DNA from 3 places in the Pseudoalteromonas sp. LC2018020214 genome. Region 3 is predicted to be linked to each of the others. Evidence: predicted binding sites of a transcription regulator. Region 3 holds the regulator's gene; each other region holds the start of a gene.
What was found. The regulator MetJ, encoded in region 3, represses methionine synthesis genes. The targets are predictions, from matches to a motif close to TAGACGTCTAGACGTCTA.
Positions count from the first base shown of each region.

Region 1: the regulator MetJ is predicted to act here: its motif matches at 2,305-2,322, upstream of metK (methionine adenosyltransferase).
Region 2: the regulator MetJ is predicted to act here: its motif matches at 1,604-1,621, upstream of metA (homoserine O-acetyltransferase MetA).

Region 1 is NZ_CP066804.1:2,817,081-2,823,300, forward strand. It holds gene tkt (transketolase) at 128-2,119, opposite strand; gene metK (methionine adenosyltransferase) at 2,424-3,575, shown strand; gene JG479_RS12510 (hypothetical protein) at 3,751-4,299, shown strand; gene JG479_RS12515 (5-formyltetrahydrofolate cyclo-ligase) at 4,318-4,914, shown strand; gene rpiA (ribose-5-phosphate isomerase RpiA) at 4,968-5,621, shown strand; gene serA (phosphoglycerate dehydrogenase) at 5,631-6,220, shown strand, end outside.
Region 2 is NZ_CP066804.1:2,708,782-2,715,001, reverse strand. It holds gene ettA (energy-dependent translational throttle protein EttA) at 1-1,463, opposite strand, end outside; gene metA (homoserine O-acetyltransferase MetA) at 1,686-2,633, shown strand; gene JG479_RS12020 (homocysteine S-methyltransferase family protein) at 2,623-3,696, shown strand; gene metH (methionine synthase) at 3,706-6,220, shown strand, end outside.
Region 3 is NZ_CP066804.1:387,935-394,154, reverse strand. It holds gene metB (cystathionine gamma-synthase) at 221-1,468, opposite strand; gene metJ (met regulon transcriptional regulator MetJ) at 1,758-2,078, shown strand; gene JG479_RS01755 (malic enzyme-like NAD(P)-binding protein) at 2,143-3,384, opposite strand; gene rpmE (50S ribosomal protein L31) at 3,911-4,126, opposite strand; gene priA (primosomal protein N') at 4,357-6,220, shown strand, end outside.

The DNA of each region.
Region 1 (6,220 bases), 1.3 Mb from region 3:
GCCTGATAGCTTACTTTCTTGCAAGGAAAGCAGCATTGTTCAAGGTGAAGTTGCTTCATGTTAGGGTATAAAAAAACCCGCAACATGTGCGGGCTTTTCAATTACTTACTTTATTTAATCAAAGCGATTAAAAAAGCTCGTTTGCTTTGCTTACAATGTTTTCCACTGTAAAACCAAAGTGCTCAAACAGCTCACCAGCAGGTGCCGACTCACCAAAGGTAGTCATACCTACTACTGCGCCATTTAGACCTACGTACTTGTACCAGTAGTCAGCAATACCTGCTTCTACTGCTACGCGGCGTGAAACAGATGCCGGTAATACGCTTTCTTTGTACTCTGCGCTTTGATCTTCAAAGGCATCAGTACATGGCATAGAAACAACACGTACCTTTTTACCTTGGCTGCGTAGCTCAGTTGCTGAATCTTGTGCTAGTTGCACTTCAGAGCCCGTCGCAATGAAAATAATCTCAGGGTTGCCGTCACAGCTAAGGATGTAACCACCCTTTTTAACGTCTGCTAATTGCTGTGCGTCACGCGCTTGTTGCTCAAGACCTTGTCGAGTAAAGATTAACGATGTAGGACCGTCTTTACGCTCAATAGCTTGTTGCCATGCAATTGCCGACTCAACTTGGTCACATGGGCGCCAGTTGTATAAGTTAGGCGTTAAACGCATGCTTGCAATTTGCTCTACTGGTTGGTGAGTTGGACCATCTTCACCTAAACCGATTGAATCGTGCGTGTATACAAAAATGCTTGGTTGCTTCATTAATGCAGCCATACGTACGGCATTTTTTGCATATTCAACAAACATTAAGAACGTAGCACCGTAAGGAATAAAGCCTTTATGAAGGGCAATACCATTCATAATTGCCGACATACCAAACTCACGTACACCGTAGTAAATGTAGTTACCGCTTGCATCGTCGTGTGTTAAACCTTTAGAGCCATCCCAAATTGTTAAGTTTGAGCCTGCTAAATCGGCTGAACCACCCATAAATTCTGGTAATAACGGACCAAATGCGTTTAATGCATTTTGCGATGCTTTACGAGACGCTGGGTTTGCAGGGTTTGCTTGTAATTGCTCAATGTACGCTTGAGATTTTTCAGCCCAATCGCCAGGCAGTTCGTTATTAATACGACGCTTGTATTCAGCTGCAAGCTCTGGGTATGCTTTTGCGTATGCTGCAAATTTTTCGTCCCAGCTTGATTCAAGCTGTTGACCTTTTTCTTTGCTATCCCATTGTGCGTAAATATCATCAGGAATTTCGAACGCATCGCCAGTCCAACCTAAAAATTCGCGAGACGCTTTAATTTCGTCATCACCTAGTGGTGCACCGTGACAATCGTGGCTACCAGATTTATTAGGTGAGCCGTAACCAATAATTGTTTTACAACAAATTAGTGATGGTTTATCGGTAACACTTTTAGCTTCTGCAATTGCAGCACTTATAGCATCGCTGTCGTGGCCATCAACACCACTGATTACATGCCAACCGTACGCTTTAAAGCGAGCTGGCGTGTCATCTGTAAACCAACCTTCTACTTCACCATCGATTGAAATGCCGTTGTCATCCCAAAATGCAACAAGTTTACCCAGACCTAATGTGCCAGCAAGTGAACCAGCTTCATGAGAAATACCTTCCATAAGGCAGCCATCGCCCATAAATGCATAGGTAAAGTGATCAACAATATCGTGACCTTCGCGGTTAAACTGTGCAGCTAGCGCTTTTTCAGCAATTGCCATACCTACGGCATTTGTGATCCCTTGACCTAATGGACCCGTAGTAGTTTCGATTCCTGGTGCATAGCCATATTCAGGGTGACCTGGTGTTTTAGAATGCATTTGACGGAAGTTTTTAATTTCGTCCAGTGGTAAGTCGTAACCACTTAGGTGCAATAGAGAATAGATAAGCATTGAACCGTGGCCGTTTGAAAGAATAAATCTGTCACGGTCAGCCCACTCTGGATTTGTTGGGTTGTGTTTTAGATAATCGCGCCATAATACTTCTGCGATATCAGCCATGCCCATAGGGGCTCCAGGGTGACCAGATTTGGCCTTTTGTACTGCGTCCATTGACAAGACGCGAATAGCATTTGCAAGTTCTTTGCGAGATGGCATGAATTCTCCTACCTTTATGTGTATTTGCGCGGGTATTTATGTGTTTGTTTATGCACCCAAGTAACTTGGGTTTGTTTATATCGACCATTCTTACTTATTGTGGGGGCTGTGTGCAATTAAAAACCCTATAAAAGTGAGGCATTATGAATATTTTTTAAGACCAAAAAGTTATTAGTAATTTTATTTAGACGTCTAGGCGTAAAAACACTATGCAAGGTGTTTTGTTTTCGATAAAATACGCCCCTTAATTTTTTAGCGCTAATACCGACGTTTGTGAAGCGCAATATTTGTGAGCAGAAATACAATGGCAAAACATTTATTTACTTCTGAATCAGTTTCTGAAGGTCATCCGGATAAAATCGCCGATCAAATCTCTGATGCGGTACTTGATGCTATCCTAGAGCAAGACTCTCATGCCCGTGTTGCGTGCGAAACTTACGTAAAAACAGGTATGGTTATGGTTGGTGGTGAAATCACTACTAGCGCATGGGTTGATATTGAAGAAATTACACGTAAAACAGTACGTGAAATTGGCTACACGCATTCAGACATGGGCTTTGATGCCGATTCATGTGCAATTTTAAACACTATTGGTAAACAGTCTCCTGACATTAACCAAGGTGTTGACCGTACTAGCCCAGAAGAACAAGGTGCTGGCGACCAAGGTCTTATGTTTGGTTACGCATGTAACGAAACAGAAGTGCTAATGCCTGCGCCAATTACTTACTCACACCGTTTAGTACAGCGCCAAGCGCAAGTACGTAAAAGCGGCGAGCTTAACTGGTTACGTCCAGATGCAAAATCTCAAGTTACTTTTGCATACGAAAATGGTAAGCCAGTAGGTATTGATGCAGTAGTACTATCTACTCAGCACAGCGAAGACATTTCGCAAAAAGATTTAGTAGAAGCGGTGATGGAAACTATCATCAAGCCGGTACTTCCTGCAGAGCTTATTACAAGCGCGACTAAATTTTTCATTAACCCAACGGGTCGCTTTGTAATTGGCGGACCAATGGGCGATTGTGGTCTAACAGGTCGTAAAATCATCGTTGATACATACGGTGGTATGGCTCGTCACGGTGGTGGTGCTTTCTCTGGTAAAGATCCATCAAAAGTTGACCGCTCAGCTGCATACGCTGCACGTTACGTTGCTAAAAACGTAGTTGCGGCTGGTCTTGCTGATAAATGTGAATTACAAGTTTCTTACGCAATCGGTGTTGCAGAGCCTACATCTATCAGCGTTGAAACGTTTGGTACAAGCAAGTTAGAAGAAAGCCGTTTAATCGAGCTTATTCGTGAACACTTTGACCTGCGCCCTTACGGCTTAATTCAAATGCTTGATTTAGAGCGCCCTATCTACCTTCCTACAGCGGCTTACGGCCACTTTGGTCGTGACGAATTCCCTTGGGAACGTACAGATAAAGCTGATGCACTTCGTGCAGCTGCTGGCCTTTAAGCTAAAAGTGTTGAAGTAAATTAAAAACGGCCCTTAATAGGGCCGTTTTTGTATCTAAAACTTATCAGTTACATTGTTTGTAGTACGTCTACAAAATAACTATAAAATCAACCTCGAATTCTTTTGTACTTTAGGTATATACTCATTTCATTATAAAAGCTTTAGGGATAGTTAAATGGCCGATAACTTTCGCGTTATATTTGCAGGACTTGCCGATAACGTTGACATAAAAACAGCGTGGGCAAACTTAGCTGCAAAATTAAAAACGTCAGATGAAAAAGTAGCTCTTTTTTTTAAAGGTAAGCCGCTGTTTGCGCCAAGCGATAAAGACAAAGCGTTAAAACAGACTAAGTTATTAGCAAGCCTAGGTATTAAAAGTAAGCTGCAAGCTGTTTCAAATGCGATTCAAAATAGCTCCCCCGCAGCTGCAAATAACAACCAACGTGATGAACGTATTTTTGATGCACTTGATTACATCACTAGCAGCTTAATACGCCTTGAAGAAAAGCTAGATGAGCTAGAGCAACGCCTTCCTGAAGCTCAATTAAATACACCAGACGAAAGTGTAGACGAATGGCAAAATGACGACCTAATGCTAGATGAGGATTTAGCGACTCCTAAAAAACGCAGTAACTTACTTTTATATTCATTGATTGCAACTGCCACCATTTTGCTAGTCGTACTGGCTGTTTTTTTGATTTTTCCCGATTTATTCTCTTTTTAAAAATGGCTAATTAGTTTAATGAGCAATAAACGCGCACAAATAAGAGCTGAAATTCGTAACACCCGTAAAAACTTGTCAAATAATCAGCAAATAATTGCTGCGCAATCGCTAAAAATGAATTTTATTCAACACTTAAAAAGCGAAAATACAACGAATTCAAAGCATATTGCCATTTATTTAAGTAACGACGGAGAACTAGACACTTCATTGTTAATTAAAGAATTATGGAACTTAAACCATGCTGTTTATCTACCTATAATACACCCATTCAATGGCGCTAATTTACTATTTCAGCGCTATGAGAAAAACTCACCCATGAGGGCAAATCGCTATGGTATCTTGGAGCCTAAGCTGAACTGCTCTCAAATATGCCCATTACCAGCGCTTGATTACCTCCTTATGCCATTAGTTGCATTTGATAAACAAGGTAATCGCCTAGGAATGGGAGGTGGGTTTTACGACCGGACATTGGCGCGTTTACATGAACAAAATTGGCAAAAACCGCAACTAATTGGCCTTGCACATGAATGCCAATTAGTTGATGCTCTACCAATCGAGTCATGGGACGTACCACTTAAAACCATTATCACCCCAGATAAAACATACTGTTGGTAACATTTAATTTTGGTTACTAGCCGCATATTTCTGACATACATGAGCACATAGCAATGACACAAGACGAATTAAAAAAAGCAGCTGCTTGGGCAGCACTCGAGTTTGTAAAAGAAAACACCATTGTAGGTGTCGGTACAGGCTCTACTGTTAATCACTTTATTGATGCCCTTGGCTCAGTAAAGGACACTATTGTAGGCGCTGTATCAAGCTCAGAAGCGTCAACTGCACGTTTGGAAGCGTTAGGTATTGAAGTGTTTGAACTTAATAACGTTGATGCTTTAGATGTATACGTTGACGGCGCTGACGAAATAAACGCTCAAAACGAAATGATTAAAGGCGGCGGCGCTGCGCTAACACGTGAAAAAATAGTAGCAGCAGTTGCAAAACAGTTTGTGTGTATTGTTGATGACACAAAGCTGGTAGATACATTGGGCGACTTCCCGCTTCCGGTAGAAGTTATTCCAATGGCGCGCAGCTACGTTGCACGAGAATTATTAAAACTTGGTGGTGACCCTGTTTATCGCCAAGGCGTAGTTACCGATAATGGTAACGTTATATTAGATGTATTTAACTTAAAAATTACCAATGCCAAACAACTTGAAACACAAATAAATTCAATTGTTGGCGTAGTTACCAACGGCCTATTTGCGATGCGAGGTGCTGATAAAGTGATTATCGGTACCAAAAATGGGCCACAAATTAAATAGGATGAGGTTATGAGTAAGGTATCGTTAGCAAAAGACAAAATTAAAATTCTCTTGCTTGAAGGTGTTCACCAAAGCGCTGTTGAAACGCTAAAACGTAACGGTTACAGCAATATCGACTACGTTAAAACATCCTTACCTGAGGACGAGCTTAAAGAGCGCATTAAAGATGTTCACTTTGTAGGACTTCGTTCTCGTACTCATATTAACCAAGCCGTATTAGACTCAGCTGAAAAGCTAGTTGCTATTGGTTGTTTTTGTATTGGTACAAACCAAGTTGATTTAGATGCAGCACGCGAACGTGGTATTGCTGTATTTAACGCTCCATTTTCTAATACTCGTTCAGTTGCTGAACTTGTACTTGGCGAAATACTACTTTTATTACGTGGTATTCCAGAGCGTAATGCAGCGGCTCATCGTGGTGGCTGGTTAAAAACAGCAAATGGTTCGTTTGAAGCACGTGGTAAAACATTAGGTATTATTGGCTACGGTCACATTGGTACTCAGCTAGGTATTATGGCTGAAAATATCGGTATGAACGTGGAGTTTTACGATATTGAAGATAAGTTATCACTGGGTAATGCAACACAAGTTCATAACCT
Region 2 (6,220 bases), 1.4 Mb from region 3:
TTCTCCAGTGCACGTAGTGTTTCAACGTCCAAGTCATTGGTTGGCTCATCGAGTAGTAACACATTGCCGCCAGCTTTTAATAACTTAGCAAGGTGTAAGCGGTTACGCTCCCCACCTGATAGGTCTTTAACAAACTTTTGCTGATCGTTACCTTTAAAGTTAAAGCGACTTACATATGCTCGGCTTGGGAACTCAAAGTTACCAATTTTCAGTACGTCTTGTCCGTCTGATATTTCTTGGAAAACAGTTTTGCTTTCGTCCATACCGTCGCGGAATTGATCAACAGTAGCTAGGTGTACTGTTTCGCCAACGCTGATGTTACCGCTGTCTTGCGTTTGCTCACCGCTTATCATTTTAAACAGCGTTGATTTACCCGCGCCATTCGCGCCAATAATGCCCACAATGGCACCTTTTGGCATGCTAAAGCTTAAGTCATCAATTAAAACTCGATCGCCAAAACTCTTACGAAGATTAGTTACTTCAAGTACTTGGTCACCTAAACGCGGACCAGGTGGGATAAACATCTCGTTAGTTTCGTTACGTTTTTGGTAATCAGACTGCTGCATTTCAGTAAACTGAGCCATACGTGCTTTTGACTTAGCTTGACGACCTTTAGGGTTTGAACGAACCCATTCAAGTTCTTGCGCAATTGATTTTTGACGTGCTTTTTCAGATTTTTGTTCTTGCTGTAAGCGCGCATCTTTTTGTTCAAGCCAAGAAGAGTAGTTACCTTCCCATGGAATACCTTCACCACGGTCAAGCTCTAATATCCAGCCAGCTACATTATCAAGGAAGTAACGGTCATGCGTTACTGCCACAACAGTGCCTTCGTAATCGTGTAAGAAGCGCTCTAACCATGCAACCGACTCAGCATCTAAGTGGTTAGTAGGCTCATCAAGAATAAGCATGTCTGGTTTTTCAAGTAATAATCGACATATAGCAACACGACGACGCTCACCACCTGAAAGGTGCTCAATTTTAGCATCCCACTCTGGCAGGCGAAGTGCATCAGCTGCGCGTTCTAAAACGTTGTCGATGTTATGACCATCGTGCGCTTGAATAACAGCTTCAAGCTCGCCTTGCTCTTTTGCAAGTGCGTCAAAGTCAGCGTCTTCCATGGCGTATTCGTTATACACTTCGTCAAGACGTTTAAGTGCATGTTTAACTTCGCCAACAGCTTCTTCAACAGTTTCACGTACTGTTTTACTTTCGTCTAAAATAGGTTCTTGCGGTAAATAACCAATTTTAGTACCAGGCTGAGGATGTGCATCACCTTCAAAATCTTGGTCAACACCGGCCATAATACGCAGTAACGTAGATTTACCAGAACCGTTTAAACCAAGCACACCAATTTTAGCGCCAGGAAAAAAGTGCAACGAAATATCTTTTAAGATAGTGCGCTTAGGTGGCACAACCTTAGATACTCGACTCATCGAGAATATAAATTTATCAGGTAAAACCATGGAGGAAAGCCTTCAAATAATAATAAAAATTTCAATGTTGTATTGTAGTGGCTGACAGGTGAAACAGTCAACGAATGGCGGGTTTTAAAGCACCAAAGCATGCTTGTAAGTAAAGTATAAAATCATGAATAAATTTCATTTGGACATCTATACATCTAGAGGTTGATATTTTTTACTTTCAGTTCATAATTAAGCCTCGGTTTTTATGAGCAGGAGTAAAGTATGCCAATTACAGTAAAAGACGAGTTGCCGGCAATTGCACGTTTACGTCAAGAAAACGTATTTGTAATGCCAAAAAGTCGTGCAAAAACGCAAGAAATACGCCCAATGCGTTTGGCTATTTTAAACTTGATGCCTAATAAAGTAGAAACCGAAGTTCAGTTTATTCGTTTGCTTGCCAATTCGCCTTTGCAAGTAAACGTAGAACTACTGCGCCTCGACACTCACCGCAGTAGCAGCAATTCAGAAGAGCACCTTGATACCTTTTACCGTTATTTTTCTGAGGTTAAAGACAACAATTACGATGCATTAATAGTAACTGGTGCGCCACTTGCCCATTTAGAATACGACGATGTAGCGTATTGGGATGAGCTAAAGGTCATTATTGATTGGGCTGAGCAACACGTTACCTCTACGTTATTTTCGTGTTGGGCAGCGCATGCAGCGTTATATCACCGTTACAATTTAAAACGCGATTTAAAAGACGATAAACTGTGTGGCGTATTTACTCACCAGTGTTATTTTGATCACGGTGCACTGACTCGCGGATTCGACGATACCTTTTTAGTACCGCACTCACGCTACGGCCATATTGATATAAATAAAATAAACGCCTGTGAAGAGCTCGTTGTACTGGCAGGTTCTGAGCGAGTAGGGGCTTACTTACTTAAAAATAAATCAGGTAGCCAAGTGTTTATAACCGGCCACCCAGAGTACGACGCCGACTCGCTAAAAGCAGAATACGAGCGCGATTGTAAAAAAAGCCCTAATGCACCAAAGCCCGAAAATTACTTTCCGGATGACGATGCAACCAAACAACCTTCAAAAACGTGGCAAAGCCATGCTTTTTTACTTTTTTCGAACTGGTTAAATTACTACGTGTACCAAACCACACCGTATGATATTAATTTAGTTAGCCAAGACGTGAGGACTAACAACTATGCCGAATAACGCGCCTAGAAATAATAAACAAGCCGAAATAAGTGCCGCATTAAAAGAACGCATTTTAATTTTAGATGGCGCTATGGGCACCATGATCCAAGATCATAAGCTAGAAGAAGAAGACTATCGCGGAGAGCGTTTTAAAGACTGGCATGTATTAATTAAAGGCAATAACGATTTATTAAGCCTAACCAAGCCCGACTTAATCACTGATATTCATCGTGGTTTTTTATCAGCGGGCGCCGATATTATTGAAACCAACACGTTTAACTCGACCACTATTTCGATGGAAGATTACGACATGGCAAACCTAAGCCGTGAAATAAACCTAGAGTCGGCTAAATTAGCACGCGCAATTTGCGATGAATTTACGGCTAAAACGCCAGAAAAACCGCGCTATGTAGCCGGTGTTTTAGGGCCGACCTCTAAAACGTGTTCAATTTCGCCAGACGTAAACGATCCGGGTTACCGAAACGTTACCTTTGATAAGCTAGTTACTGCGTATGTAGAGTCTACCCTTGCATTAATGGAAGGCGGCGCCGATTTAATACTAATCGAAACTATATTCGACACGCTTAATGCAAAAGCCGCCTCGTTTGGCGTAGAAGAAGCCTTTGAGCAAGCAGGGCGTAAATTACCAGTTATGATTTCGGGGACTATTACCGATGCCTCTGGACGTACGCTTTCGGGGCAAACAACCGAAGCATTTTATAACTCTATTCGCCATATTAAGCCTATTTCGATTGGTTTAAACTGCGCGCTTGGCCCTGATTTACTGCGCCAATATGTAGAAGAGCTTTCGCGCGTGTGCGAAACCTTTACATCGGTACACCCTAATGCGGGCTTGCCTAATGAGTTTGGTGAATACGACTTAGAAGCGCCTGAAATGGCAGCCGAAATTATCGATTGGGGTAAATCGGGCTTTATTAATATAGTAGGTGGATGTTGTGGCACCACGCCTGCGCATATTCGTGCTTTTGCAAAAGGTCTAGCGGGCGTTAAACCACGCCAATTGCCAGAGCTTGAAGTACGCATGCGTTTATCAGGCCTTGAAGCCTGTAACTTAAATTAAGGAGCCAACATGACCCAACAAATAGCAGTATTTACTAATGTCGGCGAACGTACCAATGTAACCGGTTCTGCCATGTTTAAACGTTTAATCATGGAAGAAGACTTTGAAGCCGCGCTAACAGTGGCCCGCGAACAAGTAGAAAATGGCGCACAGGTTATTGATATAAACATGGACGAAGCCATGTTGGACTCAAAAGCCGCGATGGTTAAGTTTTTAAACTTAATAGCCTCAGAGCCTGATATTTCACGCGTACCCATTATGGTCGACTCCTCTAAATGGGAAGTAATAGAAGCAGGCCTAAAGTGTATTCAAGGTAAGGCCATTGTTAACTCTATATCGCTAAAAGAGGGCGAAGAGCCGTTTATTCGCCAAGCTAAAATAATAAAACGTTTTGGTGCAGCTGCCGTTGTAATGGCGTTTGATACTGACGGGCAAGCTGATACAGCAGACCGCAAATATGAAATATGTGCCCGCAGCTACAAAATATTAGTAGAAGACATTGGTTTTCCACCAGAAGATATTATATTCGACCCTAATATATTTGCCGTAGCCACCGGTATAGAAGAGCACGACAACTACGCTGTAGAATTTATTGAAGGCACACGCCGCATTAAACAAAACTTACCGCACTGTAAAGTGTCGGGCGGGGTGTCAAATGTATCGTTTTCATTTAGGGGTAATAACCCAGTACGTGAAGCTATTCACTCGGTATTTTTATACCACGCCATAAAAGCGGGTATGGATATGGGCATTGTAAATGCAGGGCAACTCGCCGTTTACGACGACATTCCAGAAGAGCTTCGTAAAGCCGTTGAAGACGTAATACTTAACACAGACCCAGGTGCAGGCGAGCGTTTAGTAGAGCTTGCACCAAAATACTCTGGTATGGCACAAGCCGAGCGAGTAGAAGATTTAGAATGGCGCACATGGCCTGTAGAAAAACGCCTTGAGCACGCGCTTGTAAAAGGCATTACTACCTTTATAGATGAAGATACCGAAGAGTGCCGCGCTGCTGCCGATAAACCTATTCACGTAATTGAAGGGCCGTTAATGGATGGCATGAACGTGGTAGGTGATTTATTTGGCGCAGGTAAAATGTTTTTACCACAAGTGGTTAAATCGGCGCGCGTAATGAAACGAGCCGTAGCCTACCTAGACCCATTTATTGAAGCCGAAAAAGAAGAAGGTTCAACCAATGGTAAAATAGTGATGGCGACCGTAAAAGGCGACGTACACGACATAGGTAAAAATATTGTAGGCGTGGTACTACAATGTAATAACTACGAAGTTATTGATTTAGGCGTAATGGTACCTGCTGATAAAATACTGCAAACCGCCATCGACGAAAAGGCCGATATTATTGGTTTATCGGGCTTAATTACCCCATCGCTTGACGAAATGGTGCACGTAGCAAAAGAAATGAAACGCCGTGGTTTTGAACTGCCGCTACTTATTGGTGGTGCAACAACCTCTAAAGCGCACACCGCAGTAAAAATTGAGCCGCAATATGATAAAGGCGTTGTGTATGTAAATAACGCAAGCCGTGCAGTTGGTGTGGTTTCAAACTTATTATCAAAAGACATTAAACCTTACTTTTTAGCTAAAACTAAAGCTGAATATGTAAAAGTACGCGAGCAACAAGCGCGTAAAAAACCACGCTCTAAGCCTGTTACAATCCAGCGCGCACGCGATAACGCAGCAAAGCTTGATTGGGATAACTACACACCACCAGTGCCTAAAAAGCTGGGCGTCACCGAGTTTAAAAATGTATCAATCGCGACTTTGCGTAAATACATAGATTGGACGCCATATTTTATGACGTGGTCAATTGCCGGTAAATACCCGCGCATAATGGACGATGAAGTAGTAGGCGAGCAAGCGCAAAGCTTATTTAAAGACGCTAACGATATGTTAGACGACCTTGAAAAAGCAGGCAGTTTGCAACCACTTGGCGTAATTGGTTTATTTCCTGCTAACCGCGTTGGGGACGACATAGAAATATACACCGACGAAACACGCAAAGAAGTATTAACTACTTCGTGCCATTTACGCCAGCAAACCGAAAAAACCGACTTTGCTAATTATTGCCTAGCCGACTACATAGCACCAAAAGGCACGCCTGATTACTTTGGCGCGTTTGCAGTAACGGGCGGCCTAGAAGAAGACGACTTAGCAAATGCGTTTGACGCACAGCAAGACGATTACAACAAAATAATGGTTAAAGCGGTTGCCGACAGGCTCGCCGAAGCCTTTGCCGAATACCTGCACGAACAAGTACGTAAAGAGTATTGGGGTTTTGCACCCGATGAAAATCTCGGTAACGATGAGCTAATTCGCGAAAACTACCAAGGTATTCGCCCTGCGCCAGGATACCCTGCGTGCCCAGAGCACACTGAGAAAAAGAAAATTTGGCAGTTGCTCGACACCGAAAAACGCATTGGTATGCAGCTAACTAGCTCGTACGCCATGTGGCCAGGTGCTGCTGTTTCGGGTTGGTACTTCTCACACCCTGAGGCTAAATACT
Region 3 (6,220 bases):
CACGCCCCTTACCTACATCCATGTAGGCAACAAAGAGTTAATCGTCCCTAGAAAGAACCCAAAGGGCAGCGCATGTTTGGTATTTATGCTGCGTTATCGCCTATTCATGGGGAATAACCACACTACATAGGCTCCGCCTTGCCTAAAAACCAAACATACTGCTGCAAATTCACCCACCAAAGATCAACACGCCCTAGGTATTATTGCGGATTGGTATTACTTACCAAAGCGCTGGACGGGCTGCACTTAATTTAACGTTTTCACCAGAAGTGCCAGCACCTTTGCCTACACGGCCAACATTTTTATTTTGCCCTGGTTTTACAAGTTCAAATACTCGTTCAAAGTCAGCTATTAAATCGTGTATATCTTCAATCCCAACCGAAATACGAATAAGCGTATCGCCCACACCCGCTTCTAAACGTGCCTTTGCCTCCATGCCTGCGTGCGTCATAGTTGCGGGGTGACAAATTAAACTCTCTACGCCACCTAGTGACTCAGCTAAACTAAACGTTTTAAGACTAGTTAAAAATGCTGCAGCGTCGTTTATATCGCCTTTAATATCAAAACTAACCATGCCACCAAAGCCAAGTTGTTGTGCTTTAGCAAGCTCATGCTGAGGATGTGACTCAAGTCCTGGATAGTAAACTTGGCTTACAAAATTGGAGCTTTCAAGGTACTTAGCTATTGCTAGCGCATTTTCTTGGTGCTGCCTTAAGCGCACATTTAAAGTACGTAGACCACGAAGCGTTAAATAACTATCAAAAGGGGCGCCCGTAATACCAATATTATTTGCCCACCAAGCAAGCTCATCACCAAGCTCTTGTGTTGCAGCAATAACAGCGCCGCCCACTACATCTGAGTGCCCGTTAATGTATTTAGTAGTTGAATGCACCACAATATCTACACCAAACTTAATAGGGTTTTGTAAGGCAGGAGACAAAAACGTGTTATCTGCGGCAACCAATGCACCGCATTGCTTAGCAACATCGGTAACCGCTTTAATATCGGTTAAACGAAGTACTGGGTTACTTGGAGTCTCTATCCAAATAAGCTTAGGTTTAATTGCTAAAATTTGTTGAAGGCTTTCTTCTTTTGTTAAATCTAATACTTCAAGCTTCAATAGTCCGCGTTTTTGTAACGATGTAAATAAACGATAGCTACCACCATAACAATCATGTGGAATTACTAACGTGTCGTCACTGTTAAGTAGCTGAGTAGCTAAATGCACGGCTGCCATACCAGTGGCCGTAATTATGCCGCGAGCGCCGCCTTCAAGCTTAGCAAGCGTCTCTGCTAAAATATCACGATTAGGGTTACCACTGCGGCCATAATCATACTCACGCTTGGTATCAAAGTCGGCAAACGAATAAGTCGTTGATAAATAAATTGGCGGCACCACTGCACCATGATGTTTATCAGCATCAACGCCGTTACGTACAGCAATGGTCGCTTTGTTTTTTTCGCTCATATTCGTCACCTGATTAATTTGGATGTTTAGACGTCTAAAAGAGTAAGTTATCCATTTTAATAAGTCAAAGGATTTTAAAGCTCTAGATGGCTAAAGTTAGGAAAGGCGTTTGCTAGTATCACATTTTAACTCACAAAAGTGAGCTTATTTTTACATCCCAAATAGGCTTATTAAGATAGATCGGTATCTATTATTTGACTATCTTTTTTAAATCGATAGAATTTCACGCATATTTACACGCTTTTTATACCGTGTGAGAAATTAATAATCTGAGGCAACGATACATCTTATGGCTAAATGGAATGGTGAGTATATTCACCCATACGCAGAACACGGGAAAAAATCAGAGCAAGTTAAAAAGATCACCGTTTCGATCCCGCTAAATGTATTAAAAGTTTTAACGGATGAGCGTACGCGTCGTCAAATCAACAACCTTCGCCATGCAACAAATAGTGAATTGCTATGTGAGGCGTTTTTGCATGCATTTACTGGCCAACCTTTACCAAATGACGATGACCTACGTAAAGACAACGCAGAAAAAGTACCAGAAGAAGTTAAAAAGATAATGCAAGAAATGGGTTTAGAAGTGCCTATTTTAAACGAAGAATAAATCGTTACCTTTTTAATCAAAAAACCTCAGCATTGCTGAGGTTTTTTTGTTTAAGCGTTATATATTACGCCATATAATTTTCAGGCAAGTCAATTTGCGCAACACCCGACTCTACCGCAGCAAGTGCTACAGCTTTAGCTATACGCGGTAGTAAACGCGGATCCATTGGTTTTGGAATAATGTACTGCGCACCAAACTCTAGCTTATCTACGCCTGCGGCTTTTAAAACTTCTGCAGGTACAGGCTCTTTGGCAATACTACGAATAGCCTCAACTGCAGCAATTTTCATTTCATCGTTAATCGCGCTTGCACGTACATCAAGCGCACCACGGAAAATAAACGGGAAACATAAAACATTGTTAACCTGGTTAGGGTAATCAGAGCGCCCTGTTGCCATAATTAAATCGTTGCGTGCGCCGTGAGCAAGTGCAGGATCGATCTCTGGATCTGGGTTTGAACAGGCAAACACGACCGGTTTTTCTGCCATTAGTTTTAAATCTTCGGCAGCTAACAAGTTAGGACCCGAAACACCAACAAACACATCAGCATCTGCAATTACATCTTGCAATGTGCGTTTATCGGTATTGTTAGCAAAAAGCTGTTTATATTCATTTAAATCATCGCGACGAGTATGAATAACACCTTTGCGGTCAAGCATATAAATGTGTTCACGCAGTGCACCACACTTAATTAACAGTTCCATACACGCAACTGCAGCAGCGCCTGCACCTAAACATACAATTATTGCATCTTCAATTGATTTACCTTGTACTTCTAGCGCATTTAACATGCCGGCAGCCGTAACAATGGCGGTGCCGTGTTGGTCGTCATGAAAAACAGGAATGCTACAACGCTCTATTAATGCTTTTTCAATTTCAAAACACTCTGGTGCTTTAATATCTTCAAGGTTAATACCACCGAATGTGTCAGCAATATTGGCCACCGTGTTAATAAAGTCTTCTGTTGTTTTGTGCTTTACTTCAATATCAATAGAATCAAGCCCTGCAAAACGTTTAAACAATAACGCCTTGCCTTCCATTACGGGCTTAGACGCTAAAGGACCTAAATTACCCAAGCCCAAAATTGCAGTACCATTAGTGATAACCGCAACCATGTTACCTTTACCGGTATATTTATATGCATTTGCAGGATCTGCGGCAATTTCACGTACAGGTTCAGCGACACCTGGGCTATAAGCTAGGGCTAAGTCTTGAACTGTTTCAGCTGGTTTTGTTAGCTCAATGCTAATTTTACCAGGTACGGGATGTGAGTGATAATGTAGTGCTTGTTCACGAAAGTCAGACATAACGCGATGGTATCCTGCAATTTAAGTTAAAGTGAGAGGTGGAGTCTTGGGGTACGATACCCTTATTATTTTTAAATTCCAAGCAATATCAGGTCTATCCTGTTATATGCTATATCCTTTAATTTTAAGAGGTTTTTCAGTAACTTTGCAGGATTATATAAACATTTGATAAATAAAAATTCACCAAAAAAGTAAGTTTTGAGGTGCGTTTATGTCTATTAAAATATTAAAAAAATGTATGTTTAACGCATCATCATAAACTTAAAATAACAGCCTACTACACTACTTTAAAAACAGATAAGCCCACGTTAGCTACTTTTATCAACCTAGTTAAAATTTGTACTATTTAAAATATAGAGAATATCTATCGATTTGTCTGTAAAGGTTTATGCATACTCAGAATAAGAATAGGAAATAGTTATGCAAGGTGTGATGTAGCTCGAGCAAGCTAAATAAGATAAGAAGTGGTAAATTTTAGACACAAAAAAAGCACCCTAAGGTGCTTTTTTTAACTAAACAGCAATAATTACTTCTTGCTGCTAAGTGCACCGAAGCGCTTGTTGAAGCGATCAACACGGCCGCCAGTGTCTAAAATCTTTTGCTTACCAGTGTAAAACGGGTGACACGCAGAACATACGTCTAAGTGAATGTCTTTACAAAGAGTTGAGCTAGTTTCGAATTTGTTTCCGCATGAACATGTTGCAGAAATTACTTCGTACTTAGGGTGAATACCTTCTTTCATAGGAACCTCTAGTTAAGGCCGCATCGCTCTCCAAACCCGAAGTCTGGCACCATACGTCGTTAAAACAAATTTGTTGGTGGCGGATTTTATCCAACAACCTTCCCCTGCACAAGTATTTATTTATCTTTTCGCTAAAAAAGTGAACAATCTCTTTCTCAAGTACTATTGCTAGTAGGTTTTTAGCGGTATTTTTAGTACATTACAGCATTAATTTTACGGGTTGAGTTGTTATGAGTTTTGTTGAAGTTGCTATTAAAGTCCCGCTTCCACGCACCTTTGATTATAAAATAGAAGAGCAGCTCAGTGGCTTATCAACCCCAATACTACCGGGCATGCGGGTTTTAGTACCTTTTGGTAATCAAAAAAAAGTAGCTGTTGTTCTGGGCATTAAAAACAGTACCGACGTCCCTTTAAATAAAATTAAGAATATTATAGAGGTAATAGACGATACCCCTATTTTAAGTGCCCAACATTTAGAACTCCTTAGCTTTACTGCCCGCTATTATTGCTATCCCTTAGGCGAAACTATTCACATAGCGCTACCGAGTGCACTTCGCCAAGGTGAATCGCCAGATAAAACCAGTATTAACATGGTTGCTCTGACAGAAAAAGGCGCAAAAGTACCGTCATTAAAAGCCAAAACACAACTCAATTTATTAAAGCAGTTATCGCAATCGGGGAAATCATCGTTAACCGAATTAAAAGCTCTTGGCTTTAGCAAAAAAACAATAGATAGCCTAATAGATAAAGAACTCATTACGCAAACTATTGAACATGATAACCAATGGCAAAGCGTTGCACCAACTGTCGGAAGTAAACCTGTACTTAATAAAGAACAAGCGGTTGCTTGTACAGCAATAAATCAAAGTAGTGGATTTAGCAGCTTTTTATTAGAAGGCGTAACTGGCAGTGGTAAAACAGAAGTGTATTTACAGTGCCTAGAAGAAGTACTCAAACGTGGCGAGCAAGCATTAGTATTAGTGCCAGAAATAGGCTTAACGCCACAAACTGTAAACCGTTTTCGTCGCCGCTTTCCTGATACACCCATTATGCTTTGGCATTCAGCCCTTACCGACAACGAGCGATTACAAACATGGCGTTTTTGCGAAAAAGGCAGTTGTGCAATAGTTATAGGCACACGTTCGAGTATTTTTCTGCCATTTTTAAAACTCGGTATGATAGTTGTCGATGAAGAGCACGATTCATCATTTAAGCAACAAGATACCCTTCGTTACCATGCTCGTGATTTAGCTGCATACAGAGCTTTTCAGCATAAAATACCGCTTATATTAGGCAGTGCTACACCCGCACTTGAAACACTTCACAAAGCAATTAATAACAAATATCAGCTACTAAGTTTAACCGAGCGCGCGCAAACTGCGACAGATAACCAATTTAAGTTACTCGATATGAAAGGCCAACCCGACCAAGCAGGTATTGCACATGCAAGCCTTGCCACTATGCGCCAACACTTAAACCGCGGTAAACAGGTTATGGTGTTTTTAAATCGTCGAGGTTTCTCACCCACTCTTATTTGCCATGAATGTGGCTGGCTAAGTGAATGTAAACGCTGCAGTACCAGCGCCACATTTCATAAAGCGATTGGGCAAATGATTTGTCATCACTGTGGCGATCAATACCCTGTTCCTCACCAATGTCCTGATTGTGGAAGTACGCAAATATTTCCAAATGGCAAAGGTACAGAGCAAATTGAAGAGTTTTTATCGACCGAGTTTCCAGATACACCCGTTACTCGCATAGACCGCGATTCAACTCGCCGTAAAGGCAGCCTTGAAAAAGCACTAGATGAAATAAACCTAGGCGGTGCACGCATTTTAGTAGGCACACAAATGCTTGCCAAAGGCCATCACTTTGCAGATGTAAGCCTTGTTATAATTTTAGACGTAGATAGCGGCTTATACTCATGCGACTTTAGGGCGACAGAGCATTTAGCACAGTTAGTTACTCAGGTCGCGGGGCGAGCTGGGCGTTCAGGGGAACCTGGCCAAGTATTATTACAAACACACTTTCCAGAACACCCACTTTTACAAGACTTAGTTAATAATGGTTACCAAGACTTTGCTCGCTTTGCAC